Regions from separate parts of the Corynebacterium aquatimens genome, predicted to be linked through region 2. Evidence: riboswitches for the same ligand, from Rfam matches in the RefSeq annotation. Region 2 holds a riboswitch; the other holds the start of a gene.
What was found. A riboswitch is a leader RNA that binds a small molecule or an ion and turns the genes downstream of it on or off. The one in region 2 is predicted to bind cyclic di-AMP.
Positions count from the first base shown of each region.

Region 1 (3,400 bases), 1.0 Mb from region 2:
AGAAAACGGCGCAGATACGACTGAATCCCGCCGATCGTCGGCGGGAAATCATTCGTGACTAAAAGCGTGGTCAGAAGCGGACCGCTCCCTGAATAGGCATGGAGTCATACGGCACGACCTGAACTGGGATGCCGTAATCCGAAGCATGGACCAGCTTGCCGTCGCCGATGTACATACCCACGTGAGTCACACCCGGGTAGTAGCCAATGATGTCGCCGGGTTGGAGATCATTCAGCGAAACGGGCGTGCCGCCCGACAGCTGTGCCTGTGACGTACGCGGAATGGTCTTGCCCTGCTGCGCGTACGCCCACACCATCAGACCCGAGCAGTCAAACTCGTTCGGTCCCGTAGCACCCCAACCGTACGGGGAGCCCAGCTTCGACATCGCCGCGGACACCGCGGCGTTACCGTGCGCCGAAGGAGGGATACGCGCCCCATCAACCGGGCCGTTCTTCCTCTCCCAACGGGCCCGCTGCTCAGGTGAGAGCGAATCCACTCGCTCTTCCAGCGCCGCGATCCTCTTATCCAAATCCTTCTGCTCGCGCTTCAGGCGGTCACGGTTGGCCTCAAGCTCTACCGTGCGGTAGTTCGCGACCGCCAGAGCCATGTCTGCGTCCGTCGCCCGGTTGGCAGCCTCTCGGGTGGTTTTTTGAAGGCCGTCTAGCGTGCGCTCCGAGGAACGCGAAATGGAGCCAAGATAAGCCGCACGGTCAATGACCTCCTGCGGGTTGCCGGAATCGAAAGAGGCGATCACGGCATCATTTTGGGTGTTGCGGTAGCGAGTCTGCGCGATGCGATCGACGTCAACCTGGTAGTCATCGCGGCGACCCAGCGCCAAAGCCGCGTCCTTCTGCGCTGCCTTGGCTTCCTTGTTCAGCTTCGCGATCTGGGACTTAGCATCCCCGATCTTGCCTTCAAGTTCTTTGATCTCCTCTGACTTGGCAGTCGCCGTGTGGGACAGCTCTTCCATCTGCTTCATCATGGTGTCCACGTCATCAGCACCAGCGATGCCGGCGCAGCCGATAACCGAAGCGCCTCCGAGGCCTACGGAAAGACACGCCGCTGCTACGAGAGATACGGAAGAAGACCTACGGCCGAAGAAAAACCCCTGTGTACGGCGCACGGAAACCTCACTTTGGAAACACACAAATACGATACAAAGTTATTCGCTAAAACGGTTTTGGTCAAACAGATCAGCACGCAAAAATCGCGGCCGCTGCTCCCTTTTCGGGGCGCGACCGCGACCTGTTAAAGCGCGAAGTACGTCCTAGAAACGAACCGCAGAGTGAATCGGCATCATGTTCAGCGGGCGGTAGCCAACCGGGGTGCCGGAGTTCAGTGCGTCAATGATCTTGCCGTTGCCAGCGTAGATAGCAACGTGGGAAGCACCGGAGTAGTAGACGATGATGTCACCCGGCTGCAGAGCGTTCAGCGGCACCTTTTTGCCAGCGGAAGCCTGAGCGCCGGAGGTACGCGGGATGCTGATGCCAGCCTGCTTGTACACCCACGAGGTGAAGCCGGAGCAGTCGAACTGGTTCGGGCCAGCAGCGCCGTAGACGTACGGAGCGCCGATCTTGGAGCGAGCGATGGACACGATCCGGTCGCCCTTGGATTGAGCCGGAGCAGGAGCTGCAGCCCGGGCCGGAGCAGGAGCCGCAGCCTTGTACGGAGCAGGAGCAGCCTTCTTAGAAACTGCCGGAACCCACTCGTGGATGTTCGGGACGTTCTCAATGCCCGGCACGTTCTCAATGCCAGGGATCTCAGCGCGCAGGGTCGTGTTAGGAACACGAACCTCGGCTGCACCCGCCATAGCGGGGGTTACGAGGGATGCACCTGCGACGACGGCAGCAGCGGTTGCAACTCCACGCTTGGAAACGGACGTGGTTTGGCGGCGGTGTTTAGCCACTAGAGAAACTCCATATCTTCCTATTCACCTACCGGGTTAGCTGACGGGTTAGGCTCCAGGACATTGCCCTGCACGGCTACTACGCTATAAGCGCCCTTCGCCTGTGCACACACCCCAAGGATTCGATCAAGTATTGATCTAGGTGGTTCCCCGGCTCTTTCGCCCCCGCCCGCATTTTGCGGCGCTACATAAAGGCAAAAGACTCGGCTTTATATGTTTGTTCGGACGTGCCTTCGCGGCAAGGTCTCAATCAGGTTACGAAATAGCTACGAAGTTTGTCCAACGACGCGCCCGTTATCTCTCCGTAATATTGGATTCCGCGGCACATAACCCCAATTTCGCCTCGCGGATCCACCGAACGAGATGCTTCAATACAAAGATTAAATCGCGTCTACCTGCATCTATATGCCACACGGCATATTTTCTCGGGAAAGCAGAAATGTGCCGTGCAACCTATAATTTCTTTGTGTGATGCTGATCACACGCCGTGTTTGTTACTCTTTCGTGACAAAGTTTAAGGCCCTCCCCGTTGCGGGAAGGGCCTTAAGTTCTGTGTTTTAGTGAATCGCTCTCACGCGGCTAGGCAGCCGGCTTTGCAGCGATTACTATCGCGTGCCAGCGTCGCGGTCGGTCGAGTCCTTCTCGGCCTCGAGGGTACGCAGCGTCTCGATCTCCTCGTGGTGGTTCTGGCGGGCGATCTCGTTGCGCTTGCGCGTGATCTCCCTGTCATCCGGGGAGAACCAACCAGAGGTCTCGGAGTCAGCGTAACCAAGCTGGTTCAGCTGCTTCGGAACCGGAGCACCAGCGTACTCAAGCGGGATCTGGTGACCGTGCTCGTCCACCGGGCCAAGCGGCTGGTGAACCTCGACGAACGCACCGTTAGGCAGCTTCTTAATCACACCGGTCTCCAGACCGTGCTCCAGGACCTCACGGTCGGAGCGCTGCAGGCCAACGCAGATGCGGTACGTGATGAAGTACGCCAGCGGCGGGAGGATAATCAGACCGATACGGCCCACCCAGGTCATCGCGTTCAGGGAGATCTGGAAGTGGTACGCGAACAAGTCGTTACCACCGGACAGCGTCAGCAGGAGGAAGAAGACCAGACCCATGACGCCGATACCGGTACGAACCGGAACGTCGCGCGGGCGCTGCAGCAGGTTGTGGTGCGCGTCATCGCCCGTGGTGGCCTTCTCAATGAAGGGGTACGACAGCAGAACCACGACCATGGCGCCAGCCAGCAGCGCAACCCAGAACACACCCGGGATCGTGTAGTTGCCCAAGTAGAGCTCCCATGCCGGCATGACACGAGCAGCACCATCTGTCCACAGCATGTAGACGTCCGGCTGGGAACCAGCGGAGACCTGCGACGGGTTGTAGGGGCCCAGGTTCCAGATCGCGTTAATGGTGGTGACACCAGCCATGAGCGCCAGGACACCGAAGACCAGCATGCCGAAGCCAATCGCCTTGATAGCGAAGACCGGAAGGATGCGGATA
Region 1 is NZ_CP046980.1:820,762-824,161, reverse strand. It holds gene CAQUA_RS03770 (glycosyltransferase family 4 protein) at 1-74, opposite strand, end outside; gene CAQUA_RS03765 (C40 family peptidase) at 71-1,123, opposite strand; gene CAQUA_RS03760 (C40 family peptidase) at 1,268-1,906, opposite strand; cyclic di-AMP (ydaO/yuaA leader) riboswitch at 1,917-2,125, opposite strand; gene qcrB (cytochrome bc1 complex cytochrome b subunit) at 2,512-3,400, opposite strand, start outside.
Region 1: linked by a shared signal. The riboswitch ahead of CAQUA_RS03760 (C40 family peptidase) and the one ahead of CAQUA_RS08435 (resuscitation-promoting factor Rpf1 domain-containing protein) in region 2 are both predicted to bind cyclic di-AMP.

Region 2 (3,400 bases):
GTCGCGGTTGGATCCCACGGGGAACTGAGCCAGCCGATGATCAGCGCGACCCATTGCTCAGCCAGACCGGAAGCCAGCCAGGTCAGGCCACCCCGCGAGGCAGCAAGCACCGAATCATCCGAGCGGTTAGAAACGTAGGTCGGCGCCAAAAGGCCTGCCGCATTGCCAACCCTGATCAGCGGAGCCGCATCAACCCCAAGGGCGTGCGAGAGCGCTTTGAGCGCACGGACTCCAACCGAATCATCCTTGTTCAGCGCAACCGGTTCAGCCAGCAGCGCCGTGAGGAGCTGGCGCATCCTGCGCACCGCATCAATACCCTGTGGCAGCGCCGATTCATCAACCAGCTTCTGGTCGACTGCGTGCGGCTGCGGGATGCTCAATTCCCCGCTCGCGCCGCCCGTCCAGGCCGCCGATAGTCCGGGTTGCAGGCCACTGTGCAGGCCACCGACCGCGCGCAGTGCCTCGGTGGGGCCGTAGACCAGCCCCAGCTGGCGCATATGGTCAAGCGGAAACTCCTCATCTATCGCGGTGGCATCCACGGGGCGCACGTCCGCTTCCGCGCTGATGAGGCGGTTGTACGCTGTCAGATCAGCCGCGGTGAGTTTCTTCATCACCTTGTACAAGGAGCCCGCGTGTCCTAAGCGAGCCGCGAGCATCCCCAGCGATGACGGCGGCGGAAGGAACGCGTCAGGGCGGGAGCTGATCAGGGTGCGCCACTGATCGTCGTCAAGCGAAGCCAATGCTGCGCTGAGGCCGTGGCCCGCGGGCCGTTGAGGTGTAGTCATTTCGGGGGTGATCTTACGCGTCTTGCGCTACCGCGGAGACTTTGTTGGGGGAATAGGTGCGTTTTAAGTAGCGGCGTGAAAGAATAAAGGGCATGGCTAAAGAGACTGCAGGACACGTGGAAAACATCCGAGAGATCAACCCGGCTTGGCCGGCCAACACCCCTGGTGGCCACCCGGTGACGGAGCTTTCCTCCAAGCTCGCTGGCGCATCCAGCCCGTACGGCGACGACTTGATTCTTCCGCGTCCGTGGGAAGAAACCGGCTACGTCCACCCCACCACGCGTATCAACCGCGCGCAGTAGGCGCCTCTTTCACGTTTCTTTTCCGTTGCCCCGCCGGCAGGTGCCGCGTGGGGCCGCTGCAGCTTTATTTGCTGCAAACATTAAACGGGTGTGAACCAGGGTTTTTGAAGCCCTCATTCACACCCGTTTTGCGTAGCTCGCGGAGTTGCTAGGCGCGCTGGTGGTTCCTAGCTTATGCGTTTTTTAGCGGCCAGCGGCAACCGCGAAGACGCGGTTGATGTCGCCGGTCAGTGCAGCGTCAACCAACGGCTTGTTAGCCAGGTAGAAAGCGTTGTAGTCGTGGCGGTTTGCCTTGTAGGCATCCTGCACCTGGGCCGGAACAGCGATACCGCGGCTATCCAGCAGCTTCACGATCTGCTCGTACACAGCGTCGACCTGGAGAGTCTCCGGCTTCGGTGCGGCCTTCGGTGCGGCCGGCTTCGGAGCAGCCTTCGGTGCGGCCGGCTTCGCTGCCGGAGCGCCCGGAGCGGTGCGCGGCGTCGGCTTGGAGTTCAGACCCAGACGAGCGGAGCACGCAGGCCAAGCACCCCAGCCCTGGCTTGCAAGCACGCGCTCAGCCACGACGATCTGCTGCTCGCGGGTAGCAAGGTTTGCAGTCGGTGCAAACTGGCCGCCACCGTGTGCGCGCCAGGTCTGCGGGTGGAACTGCAGGCCACCGTGGTAGCCGTTGCCGGTGTTGATTGCCCAGTTACCGCCAGACTCGCACTGTGCAAGGCGGTCCCAGTCAGAGTCTGGAGCTGCGGATGCCTGCGGAGCAAGGATCGCAGTGGTAGCCAGAGCTGCGGTAGCACCGGCAATGGTCTTGGTGGACAGGGAAGTGGTCTGCTTACGGTGGCGTCCCATGAAAATTCTTTTCCTCTCTTCTTAATTACGTCTGCGGAGTTAGCTGTCGGGTTCAGGCAGAGGTATGAAAACGGCCTGGCCGAAGACTTTTCGGCTTCACCCCGAGCGAGAAAGGTTCCCGCTGTGCGCCGTGCGGCGCGGGTGGGTCCCCCGCTTTTGTCCTATTTATTTAGCTGTGTTCAGCGTTCAGTGGCCGGACAAAATTGAACGTGGCCTTGAACGATTCGGTTTTCCCTCCCGCAGACAACGAGCCCGCGCGAAGCATGATGGCTACTCTACGGGTTTATAACGATTCAGTCACATCTCTTCGAACTTTTGTGATCATTGTTATTAGTGGGGTTCGCAGTGACGGATTAAATGGGGTGGAGTACCCGCTTGAACTGGACATTGTTCCGTAGTGTGAACCGCATCACATGATTTAGCGCGTGTCGAGCCGTCGATAAGCGAAATGTGCCCATCGCCGCAACCTTCGCGCCGACCCGATTCGCGAAATTCTGCTTCGGTGACAGATCATCAAAAACCTGCGGTCCGGTGACCTGCAGTTTCGCGCTAGCTATCGAAAGTTGGATACAAATTTCGCGAATCGCGTCGTCGGGATGCCGCGAATCGCCCCCTAGGGGTGCCGCGAATCGCCTCGCCGGGGCACCGCGGGATTGTCCCTCCCGGCGGGGTGGGTCCTGGTTTCTCTCGGAATGCCTGTGGGTCGCAGGGGCCACGCCGGGCGCGGGGACCCGATTCGCGAAATTCTGCTTTGCTGATAGATCATCAAAAACCAGCAGGTCCGTGACCTGGGGTTTCACGTGGCCTATCGAAAGTTGGATACAAATTTCGCGAATCGCCTCGCTGAGGCACCGCGAATCGCGTCGCTGGGGGCGCGGGATCGCGTCGCCGAGGTCGGGCCCGAGGTTGGGGGTTCGGGCTATTGTGTGGCATCATATGTAGCTCACTATTACGGGATCCGTACGAAGAGCGAAACACGCGAAAGAATCAGTAGAGGAACGTCATCATGCCAGTAGGAAAAGTGAAGTGGTACGACGCCGAGAAGGGTTTCGGTTTTGCTTCCAACCCTGGCAACGAGGATGTCTTTATTGGTAAGAGCGTGTTGCCGGACGGCGTTGAGGAGCTTGAGGCAGGTCAGCGCATTGAGTTTGATTTCGCGGCCGGCCGTCGCGGGCCGCAGGCGTTGCGCGTGAAGGTGCTTGATTCGCCGCGTCGTAAGAAGATCAACCGCCGCAAGCCAGACGAGCTCGCGAGTATGCTCGCCGATGTTATGTCGATGTTGGAAACCCAGGTCCAGCCGGCTCTTGATGCTGGCCGCTACCCGGAGCGCAAGGAGTCTCGTCAGATCGCGGAGATCTTGCGGGCCGTCGCCAAAGAGCTTGACGCTTAATGTGCTTATCGACGGCCGGAGCTTTATTCGGCGCTATCGATAGTGGTGAATGACCACGTGACTTTGGCGGGGGTTTCCTC
Region 2 is NZ_CP046980.1:1,848,689-1,852,088, reverse strand. It holds gene CAQUA_RS08445 (helicase-associated domain-containing protein) at 1-785, opposite strand, end outside; gene CAQUA_RS08440 (hypothetical protein) at 878-1,087, shown strand; gene CAQUA_RS08435 (resuscitation-promoting factor Rpf1 domain-containing protein) at 1,271-1,930, opposite strand; cyclic di-AMP (ydaO/yuaA leader) riboswitch at 1,944-2,116, opposite strand; gene CAQUA_RS08430 (cold-shock protein) at 2,937-3,320, shown strand; gene CAQUA_RS08425 (DUF2771 domain-containing protein) at 3,344-3,400, opposite strand, start outside.